2 linked regions of the Sporosarcina pasteurii genome follow. The protein of the gene in region 2 interacts with the protein of the main gene of each other region in a pairwise test. Links are inferred from orthologs where the notes say so. Each region holds a gene or a part of one and is shown on either strand. Other genes may lie near its edges. The genes, in order: brnQ and pheS.

Region 1 (16,016 bases), 130 kb from region 2 along the record:
AACGGAAATGATGCCTCACTGCTATGTCGAATCGTCTCTTGCATACCTGTATCAATAATCCCCGGTGCGATAGACACGACTTCAACAGGATTAGACGCACGCTCTTGCTCGACAGCTATAATACGGGAAAAATGATCGAGCCCCGCCTTTGACGTACAATAAGATCCCCATCCTTCATACGGTTTCCGACCAGCACCCGAAGAAATATTCATGATCTTTTTGGATCCACTAAATGCTTCTAATTCTCGAATAAAGGTATTACATAAAATCATAGGTGCAGTTAAATTAATGGATAAAGCATTTGACACTTTTGCGCTTTCTACTGTTCCAATTAATCCAATTGGTTCTACAGTTCCAGCATTATTAATTAGCGTAAACGATGTGGCTTCCGCAATATGCTCATGAATAACCGCTGATAAAATCCCATCTAACTTTTCGGTTTCTGCAAGGTCGACCGTTACAAAATGCTTTGCTTCACTCGGCCTTGACCTCGCTAAGCCAATTACTTTCTTCTCTTTTTCCTGTAATTGTTTTAATAACGATAAACCGATTCCCTTCGATGCGCCTGTTACAATAACAATTTCTATTATTCTCACTCCTCTTCCGTATAGGCATCAAACCATGCTGAGAAGTCTTCATTCAACGGATTTTGTACCTTCTCTTTAAATACCTTAGGGTCCTTAAAATCTACTAAAGTAGTCCCGAACCACTTTTCCACACGGTCTCTTGAAACACTATACGTTTTATCTTTAAACTTCATATTGATTTGTTGAATGTTTTCAATAAGCGCAAACATTGCTGTAGAATTATATATCACACCTTGTTTTGCTTGGTGCTCAATTTCTGTTGAGTGAATATCATAATTCACTAGAAGAGATAATGTATCTGGATCTAGTTCTATCTTGCCTTTATATTGATTGAGTGGTAATTCATTCAATAAATTGATGACATTCGATGCATCCCCCATATACGGTGATTCATATTGGGTCACCTTTTCAAATTCATGTGTGGTAGAATCTTGCTGTAATTTCTCTTCCCCAATTTTCACTTTGCTTGGCACTTCAAAAAATTGAATCCAAATGAACAAAGGAATCCCGATAATTAAAAACGCTATCATAACTTTCCTTCGATTATCCATCTGTTCCCCCACTCTCATGTCAAATAACATCACTCTAGATTTCTAGCTTCTAATTATTGTAACATTTCGATTACGGGAATGAAATCATATTTTTGTTACATTTTTAATTTTAGTCCCTCTATTTTTTCAACATATACGGACTTTAGTCACTCCCCTTATACAACACCTCCCTTAAATCGATTCAAAAACGTAATAAAAAACCCGCCAATCATGAAGATTAGCAGGTAGTTTATACATTCAATCTAATACTTGTACTTTCACTTCTTTACGTCCCCACTCCAAAGCTTCTCTTCTCGTTGGGAAAAATACATCGATTGTATTTCCTTTTATTGCGCTCCCAATATCTCCAGCAACCGCATATCCATAACCTTCAACAAAGCCCTTCGTGCCAAGTGGAATCACTTTCGGATCAACCGCGATAACTTTTTGATTTGGATTTTTTCGCAGGTCAATTCCTGTTTTCGTAATGCCAATGCATCCATTACAATAAGCTGTATAGGCTGTTGATTTCATCGTAAATTCACTCTTCACTTGCTTGGAAGACTTTTCTTGGCTTCCAACGATTAGTTTTTGATTTGGAAAGATTAAATCACTTCTTAAATTGTTCCAAGTTTTTAAGTTTGATACACTAGTGTTATAGAGTAAGGAAATACGATATAAGTTATCTCCTGATTTCACATTATATGTCGGCGATGAAGCAAGGCTCTCCTTCATGCCAAATCCAAATACACAAAGACTAACTAAAAATGCAATACTAATTTTTTTCAACTTCTCATCCCCTTATTCTTTAGTGCGCTTGGCAATTTAGAGTACTTAGCATTAACAAACTTGGTCCTAGTCATTGTGCACTAGAGTTTTTATTGACGACCAATGTTAATCGTTTGCCTATGAGAACTGCGCTAAACTATCACTAGCTTATCTGTTGAACATTACAGATAAGTGACAAATAAAATTCGATTGGATAACAAATTGATGCCATATTATTACAAACGAGGTGCTTATTTTGGATGCTCTTGTCATTCGTCAAGCTACTAAAAAAGATATCCACAATGTACAAGACGTTCTTATTACAAGTCAGCAGTTTACATACAAAAATATATTTTCTGAATCGAATATCCAGACAATCATCCATCGATATTACAATTTGGATAGACTTTCCGAAGAGATTGCGTGCATTAACGCCAAATGGCACGGCTACATCGTCGCTGAAGAAAAAGGTAATATTATTGGTGTGATTGGCGGTGGGATGAGGGATGAAACAGATGGAGAGGTCTATGTGTTGTACTTACATCCTGAGGAGCGCGGTAAAGGGGTTGGCACGCGTCTGCTCAATCACTTTACCAAAATTCAAAAATATAACTATGGAGCTGAAGAACAATGGGTGGCGGTCGCAAAAGGGAATGAATACGGGATTCCTTTTTACGAAGCACGAGGATTTATACTTCAATACGAAAGCCAATCGTATGCGGCATTAGATAAGAATGATATCTCTTTATGGTATAAGAGAACAATTTAAAAAGGAGCATGAATTTTGATAGAAATTAAAGGTCGTTATAATGAAGCAATTGTATTTACAGATGTGATTGAGGATACTGCAAAACAGCAAGTATACGATTTATGTAATCTTGAATTTCTCCAAGACTCTAAAATTCGAATGATGCCTGATTTACATGCCGGTAAAGGGTGCACCGTTGGGACGACTATGACAATTACAGACAAAATAGTCCCTAACTTTGTCGGTGTTGATTTAGGCTGTGGAATGATATGCGTGAATATTGACGTTAAGAAAAAAGATATCGATTTTCATAAACTCGATCAAGTCATTCGCAGAAATGTGCCAAGCGGCATGAAGATTCGTAGAAAGGCTCATCGCAATGCTAACCAGATACCCTTCACTGAAATTCTTGCGCCTATTAATGAAGGAAGAGCGAGAAATAGTGTTGGTACGCTAGGCGGCGGAAACCACTTCATTGAGATAAATGAAGATTCTAAAGGCAAGATTTATCTCGTGATTCATTCAGGAAGTCGTAATCCTGGAAAACAAATTTCGGACCATTATCAAGAGTTAGCGATTCAGCAATTAGATTCGCGACCAGACCGTGAAAATTTGGATAGGAATACCGCCTATTTAGAAGGCGAGCAAATGCAAGATTATTTACACGATGTTGGAATTGCCCAGCAGTATGCTGCTGTTAATCGGCAAACGATGGCAGAAGTAATTATGAGGGGCATGGGATGGAATGATATCAATACATTTGACACGATTCACAACTACGTTGACTTGGACAATATGATTTTAAGAAAAGGTGCAATTTCTGCTCAGAAAGATGAAATCGTGATCATTCCGATGAATATGCGTGATGGTTCCCTCATTTGTCGCGGAAAAGGAAACCCTGATTGGAATTTCTCTGGTCCTCACGGTGCAGGTCGAACGATGAGCCGTACGCAAGCAAGAAGACATGTAAAGCTTGCGGAATTTGAAGATGCCATGCAAGATGTCTGGAGTACTTCTGTGACAAAATCAACCATCGATGAATCCCCTTTCGCTTATAAGAAGATGGAAGATATCATCCGTCACATTGGTGATTCTGTAGAAATTGTAGAAATTATTAAACCTTTATACAATTATAAAGCCTAACAGCGAGTTTTTTTCGTACTAGGAAATCGCCCCTCACTTTTCAACATAGTGAGGGGAATTCGATTTATCACACTAGAATTCAACCTGTTGGAAAGTATCTTTACAAGTAATTTAGGAATTTCATTAATAAAAACGACAACTGAAAGTTAAATAATTTATTGAAACGCAATATATTGTATACCGTTTAAATCATTCTTGTTGTATAATAGATAAAATGGTTCTGTGAGGAGGATTGGTCAGCAATGCCCATACCAACGAATTTCGAGAGGCCAAGACGCTTAACCGCGAAAGAAAATGCATTTCAGCAAATACAGGAGTGGATCATAGATGGAACATTAAAACCTTCTGAAAAGCTCAATGACGTTGAACTCGCAAAAGCGCTAGGTGTAAGCCGGACGCCGATTCGCGAATCTCTTCAACTATTAGAAGTTCAAGGATTCGTTGAAATGTTTCCCGGGAAAGCAACACAAGTGACAGAGGTCGAAGCAGATTCAATTATCGATTTACTTCCACCGCTCGCCGTTCTGCAAGCGCTATCAGCAGAACTCGCGATTCCTAATTTGACTGATGAAACGATACAGCTGCTAGAAGAAACAAATGAACAATTTGCTGAAGCAATTCATGATAAGCAGTTTTTCAAAGCATTAAAAATCGATGAAGCATTTCATCAAATTATTGGGGATACAGCGAATAATCCATATATCACTTCACTTGTATCCAACTTACAAGCTCATGTAAGAAGACTATTTTTCCATAACTCTATCGTCTTAACAGAAAGTTCCATTCAAGACCACACTGATATCATTAATCTTATGAAAAAACGCGAAGGTGAAACTGCCTCGAAAATTATGCGTGAAAACTGGTTACGCGCAATCGAAGAATTTCGCTCATTAAAAAACTGATTTCCAATATGGAAATCAGTTTTTTATTTAAATATTATTCTAATACTAGATTTTTAGCTGCAATTTCTTTGTGACGGATAATTTGTCTAACGTAAAGCAGGAATACGCCAAATGTTAAAGCTCCGCCAATGATTAGCGAAATCGTATAGTCTAAATTTAGGCCTTCCGGTGCAAATACGAAGTACGTCGTAACAACACCAGTCATAAATAAGGCAGGAATCCCTGCAATATAATGGGCGTGGGCTCTTCCTTCTTTTAATAAATAGGAAACAACAACCCACAACATAATTGTTGCAGTGATTTGGTTAGTCCCACCTACATATCTCCATAAAAATGTATAATCAATCATCGACAATAAAAATGCTGGTGTCCCTAATAAGACCGTTGCCATAATGACAGTACCCTTTTTATCGGGGTCAATCCATTTTGAAACAGCATCCATGACAATCATCCTTGAAGAACGGAGAGCTGTATCACCAGTGGTAATTGGTAGAATTATAATTGCAAGAATCGCTAAAACACCGCCGACCGTTCCTAACATTGTGGTAGACATTTCATTAATAACGCCTGCTGGACCGCCCGCTGCTAGTGCGGATTGTAACCCACCAGTTCCTCCGAAAAATGTCATTCCAGCTGCTGCCCAAATTAATGCAATAACACCTTCTCCAATCATTGCACCGTAAAAAATTTTACGTCCTTCCGATTCTTTTTTCATCGTTCTAGACACGATTGGACTTTGTGTCGAGTGAAACCCAGAAATGGCTCCGCAAGAAATTGTAACCATTAGAAGGGGCCAAACAGGTAACTCCCCCGGATGCATATTACTTAATGTTAAGTTAGGAATTGTATAATTGCCAAAAACAAGAACTGCTCCAATTGCGACCGCCATAATAATAATAACCGCTCCGAATATCGGGTAAATTCTGCCTATTATTTTATTAATCGGTAAGATTGCAGAGATAAAGAAATACGCGAAAACAACGAAAATCGCGCCGATAAAGGAAAGAGGTGTGACTTGTGCAAGTAACTGTGCCGGACCTGCAGTAAACGCTGCGGTAACTAAGATCATTAAGATAAGCGAAACACCAATAATCGATTTCTTTGCAAATGGACCTAAGTATTTTCCAACAATTTCTGGAAATTGTGCCCCCTTATGTTTTAATGACAGCATCCCAGAAAAATAATCATGAACACCGCCTGCAAAAATTGCTCCAACCACTATCCAAATAAAGGCGACCGGCCCATATAAAGCACCAGCAACCGCTCCGAAGATAGGTCCTAATCCAGCAATGTTTAATAACTGTATGAGCCAACCTTTCCACCAACTCATTGGTACATAGTCCATCCCATCATTGACTGTATATGCAGGCGTTTGACGTGAATCGTCTATACTAAATGCCTTTTCTACTACCTTCGAATAAATCATATACCCAACGATTAGCAATACGATTGACGCTATAAATGTAACCATTTCCACCCCTCCTAATAAGTAAGAATATATCGATGATTATAAATATTAACTCTTTTAAGTTAAGTACTAATTTCATTTCACGTAAAGATTTATATATATTAAAACTCCCCCCTCTATCATTTTCACCTGATAAAGAGAGGGAGATTTTATGCACGAACCGTTGCTAGTTGTTGCAATCGAACGATAATTCCTGTCACCACCATCGTTGTAACAACTGGAAGTAACCATCCGAGCCCGTCATTATAAAACGGCAATGACTGTTCGTAAAACTTAACGATTGGCGCTAACCATTCGAAGTATTCAATACCAATGATCTCACAGAACGTTTTGAAGCCATCGATTGTACTAATCATAAACGCAACAGTTGTTGCTGCTACATACACGATTCTAGAATGATTAAATAATGATGACGTAAATGTTAATAGGATCAATACAATCGCAAGTGGATATATAAACATTAATAGCGGAATTGAATAGGTAATAATATTCGATAATCCAAAGTTTGCAACAACAAAACAAAATGTTGTGAAAATTACTACGAACATTTTGTAACTAACTTTCGGCATTAATGTATGGAAATATTCTCCGCAAGCCGTCATAAGACCGATCGCCGTCGTTAAGCATGCAAGTATAATAACAACACCTAATAACACCAATCCAAACGTTCCAAAATAATAAGTAGAGGCTTGACTTAGTACTGGACCACCTGTATCAAATAGCCCAAACCTCTCTGTGCTTGTCGCGCCTAAATAGCCAATTCCTACATAAATGATGGCTAAGAACGCTGTTGCAACCACACCTGTTTTAGCAGTTGCAGCTAAAATACCTCGTTTACTTGTCACACCCATAGAACGGATTGCATTAATGACGATAATTCCAAAAACAAGTGATGCAAGTGCATCCATCGTGTTATACCCTTCTGTAAACCCTGTTACAAATGCCCCTGTACTATAGGAATCTTGTGGACTTTCAATAGCGCCCATCGGTTTGATTACGACCATCGCAAGTAAAGCGATTAGTAAGATGATTATCCCCGGCGATAATACTTTTCCAACCCGATCTACAATTTTCGCTGGATTTAAAGAAAGCCAAAGTGTAATTCCGAAGAAAACTAATGTGAAAATCAGTAATGCAATCTGTGCATTACCATCACCAACAAATGGCATAATCGCTATATCAAATGCAACGGCTCCCGTACGCGGCGCTGCAAAGAAAGGTCCAATTGTTAAATAAAGTAATGATGTAAAAATGACCGCGTATAGCGGATGAATACGGCTAGCAAGTTCTTGTAAGTTCCGGCTTCCTGAATACCCCATAGCAAGGATTCCTAAAAACGGTAGTCCGACTCCTGTAATTAAAAACCCAAAAATTGCTGGCCATAAATTTGTTCCCGCATTTTGTCCTAACTGTGCTGGAAAAATTAAATTTCCTGCCCCGAAAAATAACGCGAATAACATGACGCCAATGACTAGATACGACGAAGATGATAGTTTCTTTTCCATAAGCCCGTTCCCCCTAAGTTGCGACTCACTTATATGCGATATATCGCTGAAGTAAATCTATCATACAACGCCCTGTCGAATAATGCAATATATTACAGAAAAATTAAACTTCCATTTTTCAATTGTTTTTAGAAGATAGTAAATCTATCAAATCATCTAATGATGCCAAGCTTTCTGTCTAGCGTAAAAAACTCCACGTTAAAGTGGAGTTGTACTACTTATTTAATTAAAAATGACGTTTGACTATGCCCCTCTTTCGATTTCTTTACTTCTAGAATCGCTGGAAAGGCTGCTTTTAATTCTTCTACGTGTGAAATAACACCAATCATGCGCCCAGCTCTTTGTAAATCAATTAATGTATCAATCGCTTTTGTTAATGATTCCTCATCCAAAGTACCAAAGCCTTCATCAATAAACATCGTATCTATCGAAACAGCCCCTTGGAAACTTTGTATTATATCCGCCATGCCTAATGCCAATGAAAGGGATGCATTAAATTTCTCTCCGCCTGATAACGTTTTAACATCACGGGTTTGTCCCGTATAAGCATCATATACATCAAGTCCTAATCCACTTTGACGTCCTCGGACTTCTTGTCGATCGCTTCGTATCAATTCAAACTGGCCATTCGAGACATCTCGAAGACGTTCATTTGCAGATTGGATCATCTGCTCGAGATATTCTATCTGAATATAACGTTCAAAGGACAATTTCAAATGATTATGCCCTCTAATCACATCATATAAATCTTCAACTTGTCCGAACTTCTTTTCTAAAACTGATAACTGCTCAGTCACTCGTATCATTTGTTCTTTCAACTGCTCAACTGATTTGTAATAGGAACTTGATTGATTAAACGCCTGTAAAGCGAATTCGTATGCAGTTTTCAATTCAGTTAGTAGGACTTCTACTTTTTCTAAGTCTAGTTTTTGTTTCCCTTCTAGAAAAGATGATAATTCTTTAACAGCTTTTCGAACAGAATAAAACTGTTGTTTAAAGTCGTCAATTTTTGTTCGTAAAACTTGACGTGAATCTTCATCCATTTTTGCTTCTTGATAAGCTTGTTTTGTTGCAAATGTTGATTTTTCTAATGCTTCCTTGAATCTTTTCTCTGCCTGTTCTTTTTTCAGCTTTGTATCATCGCGTGATGCAATTGCATGTACTCGCGCTGCTGTAGTAGACGTGACAAGTTCCCGACTTTCTTCTAGTTGCTTTTGAATTTCTTTCCAAGCATGCTCTAACGTGTTTCTTTGCTTTGTAAGTTCACTAATTTTTTGCTCTAATACAGTGAGTTCTCTTAATTCTTCTGGGATTTCTCGTATAATTTGTTCAAAAAGAGCTTGCTCTTTTTCGATTGTAGCATTGCTTTCATACACTTTTCTTTCCATGGCTAGTTTACGGTCTGCAGCTTCGTCTGCCACTTTCCTTTGATTCGTTAACTGTTCTTTCAGTTGGACTAGTTCTTGTCTAATTGCCCGAAGCGCAGCCACTTCTTTTTCAACAAGGGATTTTTCTTCATGTAGCTTTTGACTTTCGTCATCGATTTGCTCAAGATGAACATCTATGTCTGCAAACCTTTGTGCTTTACTTTGTAACTGTTTAAATGAACTTTGGAAATCTGCATCCGCTATGCGATAGGCCCTTTCCACATTCACAAGTTGCTTCTTTCTCTCTTCAAGCTCTTCTTTTGATACGGTAGTATCAGTTTCATGAGCCTTCTGCGGATGGTCAGCGCTTCCGCAAACTGGGCAAGCTTCACCTTCATGCAGCTTTGCGGCTAGAGTAGCAGCTTCATTCATTAACCAGTCGCTCGTTAATTGATCATATGCCGATTGAGCATTTTCATAAAGTTGTGCTTGAGCATTTTTGGTTTGCTCATACATCTCTGTTTGCTTTCGTAGCGCGATGTATTCATCAACAAGGGTACATTTTTCATTGATACTCGTTAAAAGTTCAGCCTTCTCGTCTAATGAAATAATCGCTTCTTCCTTCTTGTTAATTCGTTCAGTAAGTTGGGTAACTTTCTCGCGCTCTTGAGCCGACTGTTCCGTTAACATTGTCAGGTTTTGGTCATTATTTTTCCGTTCAGTTTCGAGCATATAAAGTCGTTGTTGTTTAGATGCTAAATCCTTCACTTTGGGTAAGGCGTCTTGAAGTCGGACTAGTTGTTCTTTTACTTCTTCCAACTGTTGCTGCTTTTCCTCTTCTATTTTATATTGAACTTTCACTTTCTCTAGCTTTTCTTCAGCTACTTGAACGGCATGAATCGATTTCGTAACAGTCTCTTCTCTGGCAGCGAGTTCTTTTGTTAATTCTTCAAACTGATATTCAATTTGTTCGATTGCGACTGCACGTTCCGCGTTTTCAAGACGTTTAGCTTCCTGTTCGAATAAAGGAATTTGCTCTACTAATTGTTGGTACGTATTTTGTCTCTGTTCTAACTCAGTAAAACGCTCATTAATAGATTTGGCAGCATGATAACGGTCCACCATTTCCCCATGTTTTTTATAAGCCTTCTCATACGCTTCCTTGTCCTTACGAATTTTCTCTTCATAAAATAACTGCTCTTCATTCAAACCTTCAATAATTTGTTGCGCATTATAATGCTCACTGGCTAGTAAGTGAAATATTGCGGACTCCCTGTTTGGCAATGAAGCAGAAATCTGCTCAACTAGTGCTCTTTCTTGTTGCCTTTCTTGATCCAACTTAGCTTTTGCCTCATCCCTCTGTTTTTGTAGCCGTTTGACAATTTCACGATACTGATCTGTCTTAAATATTTTTCTCATGATGAGTTCTTTATTTTCAGTATCAGATGTCAAGAACTTACGAAATTCTCCTTGCGGCAACATGACAATCTGACTAAATTGCGCTTGTGTAAAGCCAATTAATGACTCTATTTTTTTATTAATCTCAGATACCATTTGTCTATCTACCACTGGAACTTCTCCGTCTGCTGTTAATTCATAAAGCTCACAGCGCGCAGATGTTTCAGTTTTATTACCAATTTTCGTATAAGGAACTTGACGCATAATTCGGTATGTACGACGATGAATTTCAAAAACAAGTTCGACTGAAGTTTGCACATCATTTTCCGCAAAATCACTTCGCAATGCTCGGATATCCGTTCTATCTTCGCCACTCGCTTCCCCGTAGAGCGCGAAACAAATCCCGTCAAATATGGTTGTCTTACCTGATCCTGTTGCCCCTGAAATGACGAATAAAAGGTGTTCTTGTAAATCCTGAAAATCAATAACTTCTGTTTCTTTATACGGACCAAATGCTGTCATTTTTAACTTTACTGGTTTCATTGTTCAGCTCCCTCCTCATTCATCACTTCGTGAAGAACTTCTGCAAACAGCTTTTTCGTTTCCTCGTCCAATTCTTCACCTTTCATTTCTTTATAAAAGGATTGGAATAACTCCATATCAGTTTGTTGGCTACTGTTCTTTCTTTCCGTACCGATCGTTTTTGATTCAGACGCGTAAATTTTACGTTCTACATGCATGGCATTCGGGTAAATCGCCCGCACTTTTTCCATTGGGTATAATACCGGTGTTTTATCTAGTAATTTTACAAACACATAATCTTCACTTACGGGATGGGTTTCTATTTCTTCAATTGTTCCCTCTACTGTACGCATATCTCTTCTAGGAATTAAATCTCTCTTTTCAATCGTCGTGTTACCTTCCCCGTCGAGGCTCACGATGAAAAATCCTTTATTATGATGTTCTTCTGAAATTGAATATTTTAGAGGCGAACCTGCATACCGAATGTTTTCATTCAACACATAATGCGCCTGATGTAAATGCCCTAATGCCGTATAATGAAATGGTTGAAATAAACGAGCAGAAACATATTCTGCCCCACCAATCGCAATTGGTCTTTCTGAATCACTCGTATTCTCTTCACTTTCACCATGCGGCGTCACAAAAGCATGTCCTACAAATACATGTCTTGCTTTATGATCTATTTTCGCGGAAATCGATTCCATTATTTTTGCCATGGCACTTTGATGATTCGTAATCTCGGCGTCATCATAAAGGTTCCGAACGACTGAAGGATCAGCAAAAGGCACAAGATGAAAATGAACTTCACCAAATTCATCGTTTAAAATCACCGGTTTAATTTCTTTCGTCATCTTTCCGGCAATGTAATACCCATTTTCTCGCATAAATTGGCTACCGAACTGAAGTCTACCAGGACTGTCATGGTTGCCAGCAACTGCGATCACTGGTACATCTAAGTCTACTACTATACTTTTAAGGACATTGTCAAACAAGGCTACCGCTTCTGTTGGCGGCACTGCCCGATCATATAAGTCACCTGCAATAATGACTGCATCAGGTTGCTCCTCTTCAATCGCTTCGATAAACTGCTCTAATATATATGATTGTTCTTCCGTCATATAAACACCTTGAACAAGTTTCCCTAAATGCCAATCCGCTGTATGAAAGATTTTCAAGTTGCTCTCTCCTTTTTTAATACACACTTACTCCTACTTTACAGCACTTTACAACTAAAGTGAAAGCACCACTAGATAAGTCAAAAAATGAATTCAACTTATAATTCCTGAGATAGAGTTACTGGTTAAAACATTGACTTCCGTTCCGAGCGGACGCTTTCCACTCCAGTCAATTAAGTGTCACTTTTTTTATTTAAACTTCTATACCTGCTATTCTAATATTTAGCATTTGTTGCTGGTCAACTCCCATACAACAATCCAATAGGAAAAGCGCAGAAATGTTCTGAGTCAACATTGCTACGCTTTTAAAGCTGAGGTAATCTATTTTATAGATTTTTTAAGTATAACTGAAGTTTACGCACTACCTTTTCAGTTCGTATATCTTCTTTTAAATTTGAAATCATACCTAATATAACAGGTTTTCGAACGGTCTCCGATAACAGTTCTTCTTCAATCACATCCAAACTGATTTGTATATCTTCCTCGAGACGTTCTTGTTTTAACGTTCGAATTTCTTCTATTATTTCTGAAGTTGACAGGAGTAGCTCATTCATATCGATTTCAAAACCAATTAATTGCTCCTGACGTAAAAGTGGTTCGGTTAATCCAGCCACGATTGAATCGGTTCTTGCTACTAAAAACTTTGCTAACGCCTCATAATTCAAAGAATCTTTATTAAAAATAATGATTTCAATATATCCTGTCAGTATTCCGTGTAATAGCACATGAAGATCAGGCAGATGACGCTCAACTTTTTCTCCATAGACATCAAGGAGTACATCCTCTTGTAACTGATAGGTTCTTCTTCTCATATTGTTCATAAGCTGTAACATTTCTTCATTAATTGGATTTGTTTGCTCTCTCATTTGCATTAAAATAAAATCCGAATAACGTGCGATTTCTTCGAATTGAACCTTAAAAAACAACTTCAGTCGTTCACGTGCTTCAATATTGATATCTTTTAGTTCGGCCATTCTTTTCATTAATTTATTTGTAAAGTATTCAAAGATCGAGAACAATAAATTATCTTTCGATTTGAATGAAAGGTAGAATGAACCTTTTGAGATCCCACAAGCATCTGTTATATCTTGCACGGACGTTGCATCAAAACCTTTTTCCGCAAATAATTCTGCTGCCTTTTCAATAATTAATATTTTTCTATCTGTCAAATTTACAACCCCTCAGCCTTTCAATGATTGTAAGTACCGTTATGCCTGACCTTTGACTGACCGGTCACTTCTAGTTTGCATTCACTTTCATTGTCAGTACTATTACTATCTCCATAGTTGTATAATGGTATTCGTTGACTTCTGACCAAGCAGTCATTAATATGAATCTATAGTCTAGCTCATTCTACTTAATAGAGGTAATTTACATTTACTTAGAGCTACATAAGTTCTATGACTGACTAGTTAGTTCTATCATAATGCACACGTTGCAAATGGTCAAAATTATTCCTTGGAGGTACTTATGAAATCAATTGTCAATTTTGTAATGAGAAATAAACTCGCGGTTTGGCTCCTGACAATTATTATTACAGTAGCCGGACTTTATTCAGGCACACGTATGAAACTGGAAACGATTCCTGATATTACGATCCCAGTCGTTAGCGTAACGACAATTTATCCAGGGGCTACCCCAGATCAAGTAGCTGATGAGATCTCGGATCCTTTAGAAAAGGCAGTCGCGAATGTAAGCGGTGTGTCTTCTGTTAATTCAACCTCTTATCAGAATGCTTCTTCCCTGCAAATCGAATTTAGCTTTGGGACAGATATGGAGAAAGCAGAAAGCGAAGTAGAAGAGGCATTAAAAAATATTCAGCTTCCTGAAAATGCGATGGAACCTGACGTTGGAAGGATTAGCATTAACGCCTTCCCTGTTTTAGCAGTAAGTGTTTCTGATAGTGATGCTAGTTTAGAAGAGTTAACGAGAAAAGTAGAAGACTCCTTAGTCCCTAGCCTAGAATCAATCGAAGGTGTTTCGAGTGCATCCATCTCAGGACAGCAAATCGAAGAAATCCGTCTAACATTTGATAAAGAAAAAATGGCTTCTCTTCATTTAGATGAAGAAACGGTTAAAATGATCATTAAAGGCTCCGATATCAAAATGCCATTAGGTTTATTCCAGTTCGGAGACGAGGAACAATCTGTGATTGTAGATGGAAAAGTAACGACAGTGGATGACTTTAAAGAAATTTTAATCCCTGTAATGCCAGCTGGAGTAGGCAACCAAGGTGATATGGAAGGAACAGTTCCACCCTCCGGACAGAAGACTGGATTGCCAACTGTTACATTAGGTGAAATCGCAAAAATTGAGCTTGTCGGAAAAGCTGAATCGATTTCCAGAACGAATGGTAAAGAAGCCATTGCCGTTCAAATTATCAAAGCACAACAATCGAATACTGTTGATGTTGTCAATAAAGTAAAAGACGAAATCAAGCAGTTCGAAAAAGAACATAAAGGTGTAACAATTGCCACAACGCTTGACCAAGGTGAACCAATTGAAGAATCCGTTGATACTATGCTCAATAAAGCATTATTTGGTGCACTTTTTGCGGTCCTAATTATCATGCTTTTCTTACGTAATTTCAGATCAACAATTATTTCAATCGTGTCCATTCCGATGTCACTCCTAATCGCGGTTATCTTCCTAAATTTAATGGATATTACCTTAAATATGATGACACTCGGTGCAATGACTGTAGCAATTGGCCGTGTCATAGATGACTCGATTGTCGTTGTAGAAAATATTTATCGAAGAATGCACTTACCGAATGAAAAATTAACAGGCAGAGCACTAGTCCGTGAAGCAACGCTACAAATGTTTAAACCCATTACTTCATCGACGCTTGTAACAGTGGCCGTTTTCCTTCCAATCGGTTTAGTTGGCGGGATGGTCGGAGAGTTATTTATGCCTTTTGCATTAACGATTGTCTTTGCGTTACTCGCTTCTTTGATTGTTGCAGTTACGATTGTCCCTATGCTCGCTCATTCTTTATTCAAGAAAGAGCTATATACAGATAGTGGCGTTCACAAAGAACATAAAGGTAAAATGGCAACTGCTTACGAGAAAATGTTGAACTGGACATTGAATCATAAAGTCATCACGTCCATTATTTCTATTGCATTGCTCGTCGGAAGTTTATTTTTAGTGCCCGTTATCGGCGTAAGTTTCCTCCCTGACGATGAACAAAAGATGATGTATATTACGTACACGCCTGAACCAGGGGAAACTTTAGAGACAGTCAACAAAAACGTCCAAAAAGCTGAAAAGTATTTAGCAGATTTAAAAGACGTTGAAACAATTCAAGTTTCTGTTGGCGGAGAAAATCCAATGTCACCCGGCGCATCAAACGGTGCATTGATGTTCGTTATATTTGATAATGACACGAAAAACTTTACGAAGGTCACCGAAGATACGATGGAAGAACTTCAATCTTTAGACACACAAGGCGAATTTAAACCACAAGACTTCGGTATGGGTGGTGCAAGTAATGCACTAAGCTATTACGTTTATGGCAATCACATTGATGATATTGAACCAGTTATTAAGGAGATTGAATCCATCTTAAATGACGAAGCTGATTTAGCAGACGTTAAAACAAGTTTGGCAAAATCCTATAAAGAATACAAACTCGTTGCCGATCAAGAAAAACTAACTCAATTTGGATTAACGACAGCCCAAATCGGGATGGAATTAAACCCAATGAAGCAACGTGAAGTATTAACGAAAATTACAAATGGGAACAATACCATAGATGTAGTTGTGGCCACGGAAGAAAAAGAACATCAAACAATTGATGATTTATTGAAAGAAACAGTCCAATCTCCTTTCGGAATGGAAATCCCAATTTCTGAATTTGTTGAAGTACAAGAAGGAACAACTTCAGATACGGTTTCTCGC
Region 2 (16,055 bases):
AAGCGCGAACGACAGAAGTTGTCAAAACGAGCACTTGTTGCCAAGCAAAATGGAATCAAACTTGCGGACGCAAAGAACTACCAAAAACAAAAGCGTAAAGTCGCAAAACTACATGAAAAAGTAATGAATCAGCGTACCGATTTTTTAAATAAGTTAAGTACAGAAATCATCAAAAACCACGATGTAATCTGTATCGAAGACTTAAACACAAAAGGCATGCTACGCAATAAAAAACTGGCTAAAAGTATTTCTGACGTTTCCTGGTCCAACTTTATCACTAAATTAGTATATAAAGCTAACTGGTATGGTCGAAAGATTATCAAAGTGGATAGATGGTTTCCATCCAGTCAAATTTGTTCAGAATGCGGTGTGCAAGATGGCAAGAAGCCACTGAATATTCGAAAATGGACGTGTTCAGGATGCGAAACTGAACACGACCGTGATATCAATGCGAGTCGAAACATTTTGAACGAAGGGCTTAGAATTCAGATTCCCGTATAGGGTTAAACTTAATAACCGTAGGAACTACGGGGTTAGCTTGGTAAATAAGAGAAACCGCTGATGATAGCGTCATGGCTATCCATCAAGTATGCTCACTTCCCAAGAATCTCGTGACTTTAGTCATGAGAGGTTCAAGTTCATTAGCATTTATCTTTGATAAGTTTTAGTTATAATGAAACTAACATGGAGTAGGAAGGAGATAATATGACTGAAAAATATATTTTATCGATAGATCAAGGAACCACTAGTTCGCGGGCAATTTTATTTGATCAAGAAGGAAAAATTTTTCATACAGCACAGCAAGAGTTTCCTCAGTATTTCCCAAAACCTGGTTGGGTAGAACATAACGCACATGAGATTTGGAGCTCGGTATTAGCGGTGCTTGCACGTGTACTATCTAAAAAAATCTTACTGTTGATCAAATAAAAGGCATTGGAATTACAAATCAGCGAGAGACAACTGTCGTTTGGGATAAAACAACAGGAAATCCCGTTTACAACGCAATTGTATGGCAATCTCGTCAAACAGCGGAAATTTGTGATGAATTAAGAGAAAGCGGTTACAATGAGTTGTTTCGTGACAAAACAGGTTTACTAATAGATGCTTACTTTTCAGGGACAAAAGTCAAGTGGATATTAGATCATGTTGAAGGTGCAAGAGAAAAGGCCGAACGTGGAGAACTTTTATTCGGCACAATTGATACGTGGTTAATTTGGAAGTTGTCAGGCGGGAAAAAACATGTTACGGATTATTCAAACGCATCTAGAACACTTATGTATAATATATACGAATTGAAATGGGATGAGGAATTACTTGATACCTTAGGGGTTCCAGTATCCATGCTACCAGAAGTAAAATCATCATCAGAGATTTATGGATATACAGATGAGGTTCACTTCTTTGGGGAAGCTACGCCAATTGCAGGGATCGCAGGGGATCAGCAAGCAGCTTTATTCGGACAAGCTTGTTTCGAAAGTGGCATGGTGAAGAACACGTATGGTACAGGTTGTTTTATGCTGATGAATACAGGAGAAAAAGCCGTGAAATCGGATAATGGACTTCTGACAACAATTGCGTGGGGCATAGATGGAAAAGTTGAATATGCGCTGGAAGGGAGTATTTTTGTCGCGGGGGCATCTATCCAATGGTTGCGTGACGGTCTTCGAATGTTCCGCAACTCTGCTGAAAGCGAAAAATACGCAAAAAAAGTAGCATCTACTGAAGGTGTATACGTTGTTCCTGCTTTTGTTGGACTTGGTGCGCCTTATTGGGATAGCGATGTGCGAGGAGCCGTATTCGGCTTAACGCGTGGAACAAAAAAAGAACATTTTATTCGTGCAACGCTAGAGTCACTTGCTTATCAAACGAAAGATGTATTGGATGCTATGGAAGCAGATTCAGAAATTGCATTGAAAACGTTACGTGTTGATGGTGGTGCGGTTGCGAATCATTTCTTAATGCAATTTCAGGCAGATTTATTAAATGTACCTGCCGAGCGTCCGCTTACGAATGAAACAACTGCACTTGGCGCAGCATATTTAGCAGGACTAGCAGTTGGTTTTTGGAAGGATAAGGATGAAATCACAAAGCATTGGCATCTCGATCATAGATTTACACCTAAGATGGAGCCAGAACAACGTGAAAAGCTTTACGAAGGTTGGCAAAAAGCAGTGAAGGCTGCAATTGCTTTTAAATAGTCGTGAAACAAAGTCCTCGGGCAGGTGAGTGCATCGAGGACTTTTGTGTGCTTAGCTTTGTAGATTTTTTGATATATACGAATGGACTGGGAAAATGCCTAGTCTTTTTTTGTTTATTAAACATAACATAATGTTAAGAATACTATACATGAAGTTAAGTTTATTGTACATTGAGAGTAGGAGGTGGCAAGGTGCTAAGAAATCGATTGAGAGAATTAAGAGCACGACATCATTTCACACAAGTCGAATTGGCAAAAATCGTTGGGGTTACACGGCAGACGATTGGTTTTATTGAAAAAGGGGAGTTTTCACCATCCGTTACATTAGCATTAAAACTTGCCCGGGCTTTGGAGTGCGATATAAATGAATTATTTTGGTTAGAGGGGGAGGAAGAAGATGAAAAATGATATGCGTGTCACAATGCCGCTTTGGCAAATGGGAGCTATTTTCTTGTTGATAATTATAACGATTGTGACCGGTTTAGCAACAAAAGTGACTAACATTACGAGCACTGGTTTCGAATTTGAAATGACATTTGAAAATTATGTCGCAGGTATTTTCTTGATTGCAATGTTCGCTTTCGTTATTTTCTTGACGTTGTTTATCATCAACATTCGAAAACATAACAAACGGTTTCCTGATAAAAAAATAAAAGCATTTACACTTAAACCTCAAGAATATATCGAAGATGATGAGTTATTCGAAGAAATGACGAAGCGTGCAACGAAGAAAGTATATTCGTATTATGCATGGACATTGCCATTGCTTGTCGGGTTCTCCTTAGTTGGATTTTTGGGAAGGACAGTCATATTAGTTGGAATCTTGCTAATCGCAATGGGACAATATTGGATTTATTACTCAACGATGAGGAAAATGTTAAAGAGTGCGGAGGAAGAAGTATGATTGAATATTTACTAGTTTTTTTAGGAGCAGCGATTCCATGGTTGGAAATTGCACTTGTGATTCCTTTGGGGATTGTCAGCGGCCTTTCACCATTTTGGGTAATGGTTACCGCCTTTACGGGGAATTTACTGACCGTATTGCTGGTCATTATCGGTTTTCAAAAAGTGAAAGAGTGGGTTGAGAATAGAAGACAGAAAAGTAAAAAAGAACCGTCTAAAAGAACAGAGCGAGGCAAACGAATTTGGAATAAGTATGGAATGCCGGGCGTAGCGCTTCTCGGCCCGTTTGTTATCGGAACGCATATATCCGCGTTTATCGGATTATTATTCGGTGCAAAAAAAGCAAACGTTACATTTTGGATGGTCATCAGCATCGCGCTTTGGACGCTAGTCTTTGGTATTCTCACAGCCATGGGTTTCGATTTCTTTGTTGTTAGGAACATTTAACGCAAAAGTGCCAAATTAGTAGAAGCGATTAGAATTATAAAAGCCGCCCTGTATGGGGCGGCCTTATCGTGATGGGGCTCACTAATTTACAAGGAATTCTTCTTTGGACTATATTTAGCTTGCTGCAAAAACTTGGGCTAATTCATTGGCCATTTTTGCTTTTTCCTGCTCTCCGGCTGAATTCCAAAGTTTCTCAAAGAACACGCCTAATCCTGGAAGTAAATGTTCTTCTCCACGTTGAATTGCATCTTCGACGACATTACGAACATCATCTGCTGAGTTATTTGTCATATTTGCAGTAATGGCGTCTCGTATTTGAAAATTCATTTTTATCATCCTCCTACTACCATTTTGGACAGATTTATCGCCAACTATACCGCCTTTTGGTACACTAAAAAGAAAAAGGCGGTACGCTATACATGAAACGAATTGAATCCATACAAAATGCACTTGTGAAGCATTGGAAAAAACTTGTCCAGACTCGAAAAGAACGTGATAAATCAAAGGAATTTCTCGTGGAAGGTTTTCATTTAGTAGAAGAAGCGTTAAAAGCTGAAAATGCTGTCTTGACTTTAATGAAACGAGAAGACGTAGAACTCCCGGAAAACTGGAATCTCGAAAATATTGTTGTGAATGAAATCACAAGGGCGGTTGCGAAGGAGATTTCTGAAACGGAGCAATCTCAAGGCTTTTATGCGCATTGTCGTCAACCGGAATATACAGAAGCCTCTTACGGAAATTGGAAAAAGCTTCTGTTTATCGATGCAGTGCAAGATCCAGGAAATGTAGGTACAATGATTCGAACAGCTGATGCTGCTGGAATGTCGGCTGTGATTATTGGAAAAGGCTCAGCGGATCCATTTAATCCGAAGACAGTTCGTTCAGCGCAAGGTTCTCATTTTAACATTCCGGTAGTGAGAGGCGATTTAACGGAATGGATTCAAAAAGCAAAAGACAGTGATATTAAAGTCATTGGCACAAGCTTGGAAGAATCTGTTTTATATAAAGAGGTACAACCGAGTGAAAAATTTGCACTGATTGTTGGAAATGAAGGCAGTGGGATGAGTCCAGAACTGCTCGCACAAACAGATACAAATGTCAGAATTCCAATCTACGGAAAAGCAGAATCATTAAACGTTGCGGTCGCGACAGGCGTTCTTTTATATGCATATTCTGAAGAATAAATGGACAGAATGTTGAAGGACAAAACATTATCGGGTATACTAATGATATATTGTATGTAAAAGCAATGATTGGGAAAAGTTGATGATAGAAAAGTCGCCAGGAAGTTTGCACCTTGACTGAAAGTGCAAATCGATTTTGTTTATTAATGTTCACCCCATGAGCTGCCGCCAGGACTAGAATGAATTCTATAAAGGCGCGCCGGCACCGGACCGTTATACCGAGTTTTGAGTGATTACACGATGTATGACTAATGAATTGTCGTCTGTGTAATAATCAGGGTGGTACCGCGAAGAAAATATCCTCGTCCCTTTTTTATAGGGGCGATTTTTTTATGGTCTTTTTTGATGAGTTATTATCTGAAGTGATTATATGGATGGAATCACGAATGTCAGTGCTTTCGTTGATTGTAGTGGAGGGCGGCGAGTGCGTGCTCTCAAACGCTTCGCTTTTTGATCGCAAAAGCCGTTCTTCGTGACGGCTCTTCCTGTGGGATAAGCAAAAGCGAAGCGTTCTGAGGGGGAATAAGCAACAGGATGCCTTAATTTCTGCAAAAAACGCAGAAATTAAGGCCAATCGCAATCTACGCTTTGCGATTGGCTTACCGCCCGCCCCACGGAAATAATGAAAGCTAAAGGAGGCGCTTAGATGCGACAAGCATAAGACGCATTAACGGAGTGACGTTTTGTGTCACGCAGTTAATTTGGCTTATGCCTCGAGCATCTGCCTCCTGAAGCTGGAAAAGCGTCCGCCCGGAACGCAAATCAACCTTGTCCGGATTCATTAATCAACCACTCTTACTATTGTTAAATTCGAAAGGAGAATAAGAAATGGAAGAACGATTAAAAGAACTAAAAGAAGAAGTACTTGCCAAAATTCAAGAGGCTAGCAATATAAAAGCATTAAATGATGTCCGTGTTGCTTATCTAGGGCGTAAAGGTCCGATTACGGACTTGTTAAAGGGAATGGGGAAATTACCACCTGAAGAACGTCCAAAAATGGGCGCACTTGTGAATGTCATTCGTGAGTCAGTAACAGAAGTTTTAGAAGCGCGCATGGCTAAGCTCGAAGAAGAAGCAATTAATGCACAGCTAGAAAAAGAGTCCATTGATGTGACACTACCAGGGCGTCCTATAAAAACAGGTAATCATCACCCGCTTACTCGTGTTGTAGAAGAAATTGAAGATTTCTTTTTAAGCATGGGTTATGAAATTGCAGAGGGACCAGAAGTTGAAAAAGATTATTATAACTTTGAAGCACTTAATTTACCGAAAGGGCATCCAGCTCGCGACATGCAAGACTCCTTCTATATTTCTGAAGAGATTCTTTTGCGTACACATACATCACCTGTTCAAGCACGCACGATGGAAGAGAAAAAAGGAGAGCCGATTAAAGTCATTTGTCCAGGAAAAGTCTATCGCCGGGATAGTGATGACGCGACGCACTCTCACCAGTTCACGCAAATCGAAGGACTCGTTGTTGGTGAAAATATTCGCATGAGTGATTTGAAAGGAACCCTTTCTTTATTTGCTAAAGAAATGTTTGGCAATGACCGTGAAATTCGTCTTCGTCCAAGTTTCTTCCCGTTCACAGAACCGTCTGTTGAAATGGATATATCTTGCTTTAAATGTGGTGGAGATGGATGTAATGTTTGTAAGAAAACAGGCTGGATTGAAATTTTAGGTGCTGGTATGGTTCATCCGAATGTTTTAGAAATGGCTGGCTATGATTCTTCAGTCATGACTGGCTTTGCATTTGGGATGGGACCTGAACGAATTGCGATGTTGAAATACGGTGTGGAAGACATTCGTCATTTCTACACGAATGACGTAAGGTTTATTTCACAATTTCACCGGACAGAAGCATAAGGAGGAAGTTAAATGTTAGTTTCAACAAAATGGCTAAAAGAGTATGTCAATATAGATGAAATTCCAGTTGAAGAACTGGCAGAAACAATTACGCGCTCAGGAATCGAAGTAGATGGGCTAATAGACCGTTCACAAGGCATGACAAATGTAGTTGTGGGCCATGTGTTAGAATGTTCAAAACATCCTGAAGCAGATAAATTAAGCATTTGTCAAGTGGATGTAGGAGAAGAAACAACACAAATTATTTGTGGAGCACCAAACGTTGCAGCAGGACAAAAAGTAATCGTAGCTCGTCCAGGTGCTGTCTTACCAGGTGATTTTAAGATTAAAAAAGCAAAACTTCGCGGAGAAGAATCGAACGGAATGATTTGTTCACTTCAAGAACTAGCGATTGAAGGCAAACTTGTGCCTAAAGAGTATGCGGAAGGAATTTACGTGTTACCTGAAGATGCGGTTGTTGGATCAAATGCGTTAGAATTATTAGATCTAAATGATACGGTGCTTGAGTTTGATTTAACACCAAATCGTTCTGATGCACTCAGTATGCTAGGTGTTGCATATGAAGTGGCAGCAATTTTATCTCAAGAAGTGAAGCTTCCGGAAATTAATTACGAAACTTCTTCTGAAAAAGCAGAGGAGCTATTAAAGCTACGTATTGATGCAAAAGAAGAAAATCCAATGTATGTTGCAAAGGTCATTAAGAATGTCAAGATTGCTGAATCACCATTATGGCTTCAAAATCGTCTTATCGCGTCAGGCATCCGTCCACATAATAACGTAGTCGATGTCACGAACTATATTTTATTAGAATATGGACAACCACTTCACGCGTTTGACTATGACCGTTTAGAGACGGGAGAAATCGTCGTTCGACTTGCAAATGAAGGAGAAAAAATTACGACGCTTGATGAAGCAGAACGTACATTAAAATCTCATCAACTTGTCATTACGAATGGACAAGAACCTGTTGCAATTGCTGGTGTCATGGGTGGCGCAAATTCAGAAGTACATGACGGAACGACAACAGTAGTCATTGAATCAGCTTACTTCCAACCGGCGACTGTCCGTCGTACTTCGAAAGAACACGGTTTACACAGTGATGCAAGTACACGATTTGAAAAGGGCGTTGACCCAGAACGTGTAGAAGCGGCGGCAGAACGTGCTGCACAACTGATTGCTGAATTAGCTGGTGGAGACGTACTAGAAGGTTCAGTAGTGATTGATGAACTGGATAAAACACCAGTTCAAATTACGATATCACCTGACTATATTAACAACCGACTTGGGATGAAAATTTCCCTTGAAGAGATGCTATCAATTTTGAATCGCCTAAAGTTTGGTGTAGAAGCCATCAATGGAAAACTTGTGATTGATGCGCCGACACGAAGACAAGATATCCGTATTAAAGAAGACATTATTGAAGAAATTGCAAGAATGTATGGCTATGATCATATTCCGATGACATTGCCGGTAACAGAATCTAAACCGGGCGGACTGACGCCTTATCAAGAGAAACGCAGAACGGTCAAAGCATTCCTAGAAGGTGCTGGCCTTTATGAGTCTCTGACGTATTCATTGACATCAGAGAAGTCTGCGCATAAATACGCACTGGAAACTGCGCCGACAACTAAACTTTTAATGCCAATTAGTGAAGAGCGTAGTGTTTTACGACAAAGTATTATTCCACATTTATTAGAAGTTGCAACATACAATGTCGCACGCCGAAATGATTCTGTAGCACTATATGAAATTAGTTCTGTATTCCTTGATGAAGAGGAAGACGGATTACCGAAAGAAGTTGCCCATGTCGCAGCGGTCGTGACTGGTAAGTGGGTAGACCATGCTTGGCAAGCTGAAACGAAAAAAGTGGACTTCTTCGTGCTAAAAGGAATTGTCGAAGGCATGATGGAAAAGCTTGGCTTAACAGCAGGCATATCATTTGAAGCAGCTGTACTTGATGGGATGCATCCTGGCCGAACAGCGAATATTTACTTGAATAACAAACGCATCGGTTTTGTCGGTCAAATTCACCCAACCGTGCAAAACGAGCGTGATTTAAAAGATACGTATGTCATGGAAATGAATCTTGATAAGATTTTATCGTTGGATGTGGGGGAACTTTTATATACGCCAGTTCCGCGTTTCCCATCTATTACGAGAGATATTGCATTAGTCGTTTCAAGTGAAACATCAGCAAGTACACTTGAAAGAGTCATTCAACGTGCAGGTGGTAAATTACTGAAAAACGTGAAGCTGTTTGATTTATATGAAGGGGATAATGTAGAGAGTGGTAAGAAGTCTATTGCATTCTCCTTAACGTACCAAGACCCTGAACGCACGCTAACAGATGATGAAGTTGTGAAAGCACATGATAAAGTACTCGCTGCATTAACGTCCGAAGCAGGCGCTTTATTAAGAGGATAAAATTAAAACGAACCGTCCCAGTAGGGGCGGTTCGTTTTTTTAATGGCGTTCTAAATGGCATGCTTATGGCGTGCCAGTCACTCAAACTTTCATGTTAATTGGAACAAACGTGAATGATTAAGTATTCATGTTTGTTTGAGTGACTGTCACCTTAATAACAAAACGAGCAACACTGGAAAACAGAACGCCATCATTGCAATGAAAACACTTGCGAATTTATTCTTCTCTTGCCAAGTCGAGTGTGCTAGGTCAAAAGTGAAGTACATTAAATATAAGGCAATACCGATCAGAACTAAATTCAATCTAATCAGTCCTTTCATTTGTCATTGATTACTTCAGGTTTTATTTGAGGACCTAGACTCTCGATTGTTACTTTAAATTTCACATCTACGTTTGCATTTGCATATTTTTCTTCCCAATCGTACTTGTTGTATTCGTCAATCGTCCAAAATTGTTGACGTGCGTTTAAATACCACCAAAAAGGTTCACTGCGAAATTCTTCTTGCGTTTTTTTCACAAGTTTCATTGCCATTTGTTCTAAATGCGCTTCAATGGATTGTTTTAGCTTTTGGTGATTTGATAAGTTTGTTGTATAATTTGCTAAGCTATTATTTGAAAAAACTTGTACATTAACTGGAACTGTTACATTCACTTTGGGCGTGTCAGTCTTAACATCGACTTTCACTTTCGTATTCCCATTTGTAAGTTGGATAGAGATTCGATAGTCGTCATTGATCGGGTCAGGGAGTGATTGAATGGTATAGTGAGTCAGGGATTTTGTTCTAAGCAACAATGCCATTCGCGTTTCTTCTCCAGTTAAAGTGCCGATCATCTTCCCATTTTTGAAAACAGCTGCTCCCATCATTTGTACGGGATCTCCAGATTTTTGAGGAATCTCACCTGCACGGTAATCATCTTCGTTCGGCTTTATCTGCTCTTCTTTTTTTGTTGTTGCGTAATTTGCCAAAAATAATTCACCAGACGTTCGTTGAAAATATCGATTTAAATCAGAATGAGGGACTAGCCCAGTGTCCTTCCATCTTTGTTCCATATAAAAATAATATTTGTGGGGACGAGTTTCGAGCTCGGGTTTATTTTTTTGGATAAATTCTCGTGCCTTTTCTTTACTTACAATCAGTGTGTTTTCCAGCCTCATTTGCGGCTCCATCAACGCAGAAGCAATTGTATGATGAAACAGTTCATTTTTTGCAAACTCTTCGCCTACGATAATCGTTTTTAGATGGTCAAAGCTTAATTCTCTTGTAATTACACTGTTTGCCAACTCTTTCGCAGAAAATATATCTGTTGTTGTAAAAGTTACAATATCACTAGGAGACTCGTTGGGGGCTTCTCCTGCGGCAGATGAACCAACTTGCGGATTCGCAATTTGAAAGGTGACGTCAATTAAGTGTTCGTCAACCTCATTTAAATCGATCCCTATAACAACTACATAAGCATTTTGCTCCAACTCAAGTTTATCTCCACAGGCAGATAGGAGGAGAACAGATGCTAAACTAAGCGGCAGAATTATTCGTTTCATTGTCTTGACGGCCTCCTCTCAACTTGCTTAAAGCCCAAAGGAAGAAAGGGAGAGTGATTAGCAGCCACGAACCAATTTTAAACATAACTTCTCTATAAGGAATGAGAATATAGGTGTTTGCCGGAAGTAAACTGCTCAACGCAATCAGTCCGGCTAAAGGAACAAGCAACTTCTCGAAATTTTTCAAACGTAAAGCACTGCCTAAAAAGAATGCCAATAAATATAAGCAAATGGCGAATCTGAAAAGTATTGCAAAGAGCCAAAAATAGAGGAAGAAGCCTTCTACGTGGGAGATGCTTGTACCAAACTCGGCTATTCTCGTTAGTTCTTGATGTGGATAGGCCATGCGTTTAGTAGAAGGATAATCAAAGACCGCCACGTAAATGGCCAGAAACAGCATTAATTTGAATGCTGCAACCCCTAAACCTAAAAGGGAGGCAAGTTGATAATTTTTAAAAGTACGTGTATACGGAAAAAAAGCCGCAAGTAGAATCACTTCGCCAAGTATAAAACTGTGATTAAAACTTTGGGTTAGTAATGTTCCTAACCCAGGCCCTGCTAATGGAAATAACCTTAACCAACTAACCTCTTTCCACACAATGAAAAGCAAAAGAATCAATGTAATTTCCAAAACTGGTATCAATAGCCAAGTCCCGCTGCTAATCGCTTTTAATCCGCGTTTTGCAATAAAGAAACTGGTGAGTAATAGAGCCAAAGTTAACAATGAAACCGACGTTTTTTGGTAAAATAGTGTACTTATAATCGATGCAGAACTTTTGCTCCTATTTGTTATTGAGAAGAACATGATAAAAAATAGCGTGAAACAAATTACTGAACCCAAAAATTTTCCTGAAAGATGAAAAATCAGTTCTATTAATCCCTTTTCATATTTTTTTATTAAGGCTAACAATAACATGAAGGGAATACTAATTATGACCAACTGAAAAAAAGGAATCAGCCAAGTAGCATTGCCGCCAAGTTGAAAAAGATAGCCGGGTGTTTCGTCCGTGACTTTAACACCAATAATAAGCAAAACAATTGAAAAAAACTCTCGTGTTCCTATTTTTCCATCTTCATTTTTATTCATTGTTGCCATCGCCTTTCGGTTTTGGCGCCCTTGCCTTTTGTTTTGGTGACATGGACATCGGCCTAATCCATTGCTTCCAAATAGGTGGGCGTGCCAGTAAATCTTTTGAGGATGGATAATGTGGCGAGAGTGGTTCGAAAAAAGAAACGCCAAATGATTTCATTGAAACGAGATAAGCTAAAAGAAAAGCGCCAACAATTGCAATGCCGAAAAAACCAAATAAGTAAGCAGAAAATAGAAAAACAAAACGTAACATTCTTATAGAAATGTTAAAGCTTACGTCAGGGATTGTAAAAGAGGACAGCCCGGTAATTGCTACAATCACGACAAGAATTGGACTGATGAGATTCGCTTCTACTGCGGCTTGTCCGAGAATAAGTGCACCGACTATTCCGATGGTGGGACCAAGCGTAGTTGGGACACGGACGCCTGCTTCGCGTAAAATTTCAAATGCTACTTCCATAATAATAATCTCTGCGATAACAGGAAAAGGAATTCTTTCCCTCGTTGCTGCAATGGCAAGCATTAAATCGGTCGGAATCATTCCAGTATGAAAGGTTGTAACCGCTATATATAAGGCTGGTGTTAAAAGAGCAATAAAGAGTGCAATTAATCGTATTGTACGGAGAAAATTTCCATACGGCATACGTAAATATTGATCTTCTACCGTATGGATAAATGACCAAAACGTGGTCGGTACAATAAGTGCAGTCGGTGAGTTCTCCATTATTAAAACGACATGCCCTTCTAATATAAAGGATGCAGCACGGTCAGGCCGTTCAGTCATTAAGGTTGTTGGGAAAATGGAATAAGGCCGTTCTTCTATATATTGTTCAACTTGAGAGAGAGTCAAAATTGCATCTGTTTCAATCGCTTTTAATCTTTTTATAACTTCTTCAACAATGCCATTATCCGCAATGTTTTTTATATACATCACAGAAACTTCTTGTTCTGAATGTTGCCCAATCGTAACTGGATCACAAAAAAAATTTGGATTTCTAATCTGCTTACGTAATAAAGAACGATTCACCGCAGCTGATTCGTTAAATGCAGCTTTTGGTCCGATGATTGTCGTTTCAGTTGTTGGTTCTGAAACTGAACGATTTTCAAATTTAACGGTGTCAATTGAAACGGCACAAGCTTCATTGTCTACCAGGATAACTGTGCTACCATTCACTAAGCTCTGTTGAACTTCATTTACTGTTGTAATTAGTTTTGCATCTGCTGTTGGTAATATCGTTGTCAATAGCAAAGATACAAAGTCGATGTTTGGAAGTGAACCATCCGATTTTCTTAATAAGGGTTGTAAGATTGTCGTATCGATAAGATTAACATCAACAGTTCCTTCTATTGATAAGACGACGATGCTTTTGTCGTATATTGGAAGAAAAAGATTGCGTATTTGTAAAGCATTATTTGTTGGATAGGAAAAAATGGTTTGTAGCTTAGTAAGATTTAGCATAACCTCATCTGATAAAGGTTCTTCATTCGTTTGTTGATTTGCTTCAGATTCATTTTCTTCGTTCTTATTTTGTTTATTCTTAAAGAAAGACATGGTAAAACCTCCGGGGAAAATTGCTTACTTCAAGTATGTCCTGATTTATGGAATACAATACGGAAAAGTGATTTCTTTAGAACGAAAGAAAGAGGTTATTTTTGCGCTAACGAATGATTTTTTTCCGAGAGTGAGAAGTTTTTCATCCCGAAATATAGCAAATTAACTGTTATCCGCTTTACAGAGGTAAATCCTTGAGAACGTGCTCGGAATATCCGATAATAGGAGGCTATTATAGTTAAACAGGAGAAGAGTATATATGTTAAATCGAGAAATAGATCATATAAAATTCCGGCAAAAAAGAAGAAATGAAAATCAAGGCCGATTATTGGTCAGTTGTCCAGACAAACCAGGTATTGTATCTGTATTGTCGACATTTTTGTATCAGCAAGGGGCGAATATTATTGAGTCGAGTCAGTACACAAGTGATCCAGAGAATGGGATGTTTTTCATACGTATCGAGTTTGTCTGCGAGGATTTAGTGACAAAATCAGCACGCCTTGAAAAAGACTTTGAAGAAATTGCTAAGATTCATGGAATGGGTTTTCGGCTTGCCTATGGGAGTGAACGAAAGCGTTCGGCGATTTATGTTTCTAGAGAAACGCATTGTTTGATGGAATTATTATGGGAATGGCAAAGCGGAGACTTGGATACGGATATTGTTGTTGTCATTAGTAACCACGAGGAAGCACGACCTATGGTAGAAGCTTTAGGGATTCCTTTTCATTACATTCCTGCAAACAAAGATATCCGCCAACAAGTCGAGGCAGAACAAATCCAACTGATGGAAAAATATGACGTTGATTTATTAATTCTTGCCCGGTATATGCAAATTCTAACGCCTAATTTTGTGAGTCGTTTTGCAAATCGGATTATTAATATTCACCACTCTTTCTTACCGGCATTTATCGGAGCGGGTCCATACGAGCGTGCGTATGACCGAGGTGTGAAACTAATTGGTGCTACGTCTCATTATGTAACGAATGACCTTGATGAAGGTCCAATTATTGAGCAGGATGTAGTACGTGTAGATCATCGGGACCATGTGGCTGATTTGAAGAAAATCGGAAGTCAAGTTGAGCGAAGTGTTCTTGTGAAAGCAGTAAAATGGCATCTTGAGGACCGGATTATTGTTCAAGATAATAAAACGATTGTGTTCCACTAACATTTATTGAATAGCACGGCCGCCTAGAATTTAACTAGACAGCCGTGCTTTTTTGTTACGAAAGGCGGATGAATTTACCAGTGTATTCGTTTATCTTTTTTTACTTGAAACAAGTTTCATCGCTTTTTCTCGATTGGCAAAATGCCATTTTGTCATTGTTTTTAAAGTGGCTTCTCCGTGTTTTAATAGAATTTTGGCAGCGACTTGATCGACTTTTGGACCTGCTCCTTTTGGAAGTTGAAAGCCGGAAAGTTCGCTCAATCTATCCATCTCTTTTAGAAAGGCGACACGCGCTAAAATAGAGGCCGCTGCAACGGAAACATGAAGACCTTCAGCTTTCGTCGAGAGAATGAGATTTTCTCGAATGATTTCAGGTTCATCCCTTAGATAATTGTAGTAAACCCCGCGCTGTGCAAATTGATCTACTAAAATATAGTCAGGTTTTTCAACTGCCATTTTCCGAAGCACATGCTTTAATGCTTGGTTATGTAAGAGCGCTTTGATTTTTCCTTGAGAATTACCTTGTTGTTGAATATCATTATATTTCGGATTGGACACGGTTAGGACGCTGTGGGTGAGTGTCGCTTCTAGGTCAGGCGCAATTTGGCGCATCAGGTCGTCGGTTAATTGCTTGGAATCTTTCACGCCTAGCTCACGAACAAGTTCAATTTTGTCCGCCGGCACATAACAAGCTGCAACTGTCACTGGGCCAAAAAAATCACCTGTACCCGTTTCATCGGATCCTACAACAGAAAGCATGCTTAAATTAGGCGGCAATGTATCGCCTTTTGTATTCGTTTTTCCGGCTGATTTTTTAATTTCAACATTTCCCCAACGACTTGCTTCGCGGTTTGCCCCTCCTCCTTGAAATAATACTTTTCCAGAGTTATACACCGTAATAGATGTGTCTGAAGTTTTAGCAGCAAATCTTACACCAGGTGCATTTCGGACAACTTTCACATTTGTATAAGCTGTGATTAATTCAGTGATTTTTTCATCATTTAATTTTAACACTTGGTTGGACATTCAATTACAACTTCCTTTCGTCTACTTTATTCACAAACGACTCGTTTTCATGGTATGATAGGACACAGAGTTTTACAGGGGGTGTCTAGTCCTTGGCAGATGAGCAGAAAACACGTATAGCGGTTGAAATATATGGTCAAACGTATAACATGGTTGGTACAGAAACAAGCAGTTATATGCGTCAAGTTGCATCTATGGTTGATGATAAAATGAGAGAGATTAGCGAACGTAACCCAAGTCTCGACACTGCGAAAATTGCAGTTCTAGCTGCGGTGAATAGTGTACATGATTATCTTAAATTAAAAGAGCAAGTTGAACAAATGGAAGAAGAATTAAAAAATTTGAAGGGTTGACGGTCTTACATGCTAGATTTACTCATTCTCCTCCTTTTCTTGGGCGGATTAATCACCGGTTTCAGAAGAGGACTAATCGTACAAGCGATACATATGACAGGTTTTATTATAGCGTTAATTATAGCTTACTTATACTATAAGGATCTTTCGGAAAAATTTGTCCTTTGGATTCCTTATCCAGGCGTGACTGCAGATTCGAAATTATCGTTTTCTGTAGGAGAACTTGACTTGGATATTACATTTTATCGCTTACTCGCATTTGTATTAATATTTATTGTGGTGAAATTTGGTTTACAACTGATTGCATC

Evidence for each region.
Region 1: the proteins of pheS (region 2) and brnQ interact in binary tests that used the Escherichia coli proteins (3 or more experiments, as listed by UniProt). The link is inferred for Sporosarcina pasteurii from one-to-one orthologs.

Annotation. Positions count from the first base shown.
Region 1 is NZ_CP160452.1:787,764-803,779, reverse strand. What follows is about bases 5,474-8,432. They hold brnQ (branched-chain amino acid transport system II carrier protein), read right to left. Parts: upstream 7,652-8,432; coding sequence 6,296-7,651; downstream 5,474-6,295. Other genes in these bases: AB1H92_RS03610 (AAA family ATPase), read right to left, coding at 7,870-8,432; AB1H92_RS03620 (carbon starvation protein A), read right to left, coding at 5,474-6,149. Also shown: AB1H92_RS03650 (SDR family NAD(P)-dependent oxidoreductase), read right to left, coding at 1-596; AB1H92_RS03645 (DUF4825 domain-containing protein), read right to left, coding at 593-1,138; AB1H92_RS03640 (3D domain-containing protein), read right to left, coding at 1,376-1,906; AB1H92_RS03635 (GNAT family N-acetyltransferase), read left to right, coding at 2,142-2,654; AB1H92_RS03630 (RtcB family protein), read left to right, coding at 2,670-3,776; AB1H92_RS03625 (GntR family transcriptional regulator), read left to right, coding at 4,019-4,678; more of AB1H92_RS03620, read right to left, coding at 4,713-5,473; more of AB1H92_RS03610, read right to left, coding at 8,433-10,959; AB1H92_RS03605 (exonuclease SbcCD subunit D), read right to left, coding at 10,956-12,113; AB1H92_RS03600 (TetR/AcrR family transcriptional regulator), read right to left, coding at 12,440-13,282; AB1H92_RS03595 (efflux RND transporter permease subunit), read left to right, coding at 13,584-16,016. UniProt on the Escherichia coli protein: Liv-II branched chain amino acid transport system, which transports leucine, valine and isoleucine. Also acts as a low-affinity threonine transporter.
Region 2 is NZ_CP160452.1:922,338-938,392, forward strand. What follows is about bases 4,581-7,578. They hold pheS (phenylalanine--tRNA ligase subunit alpha), read left to right. Parts: upstream 4,581-5,559; coding sequence 5,560-6,597; downstream 6,598-7,578. Other genes in these bases: AB1H92_RS04215 (RNA methyltransferase), read left to right, coding at 4,581-4,731; pheT (phenylalanine--tRNA ligase subunit beta), read left to right, coding at 6,610-7,578. Outside these bases: IS200/IS605 family element RNA-guided endonuclease TnpB, read left to right, coding at 1-501; AB1H92_RS04195 (helix-turn-helix transcriptional regulator), read left to right, coding at 2,390-2,605; AB1H92_RS04200 (hypothetical protein), read left to right, coding at 2,595-3,101; AB1H92_RS04205 (small multi-drug export protein), read left to right, coding at 3,098-3,547; small acid-soluble spore protein SspI, read right to left, coding at 3,662-3,874; more of AB1H92_RS04215, read left to right, coding at 3,967-4,580; more of pheT, read left to right, coding at 7,579-9,021; AB1H92_RS04230 (Ger(x)C family spore germination protein), read right to left, coding at 9,338-10,561; AB1H92_RS04235 (GerAB/ArcD/ProY family transporter), read right to left, coding at 10,536-11,648; AB1H92_RS04240 (spore germination protein), read right to left, coding at 11,641-13,203; purU (formyltetrahydrofolate deformylase), read left to right, coding at 13,463-14,368; rnhC (ribonuclease HIII), read right to left, coding at 14,459-15,394; cell division protein ZapA, read left to right, coding at 15,487-15,747; AB1H92_RS04260 (CvpA family protein), read left to right, coding at 15,757-16,055.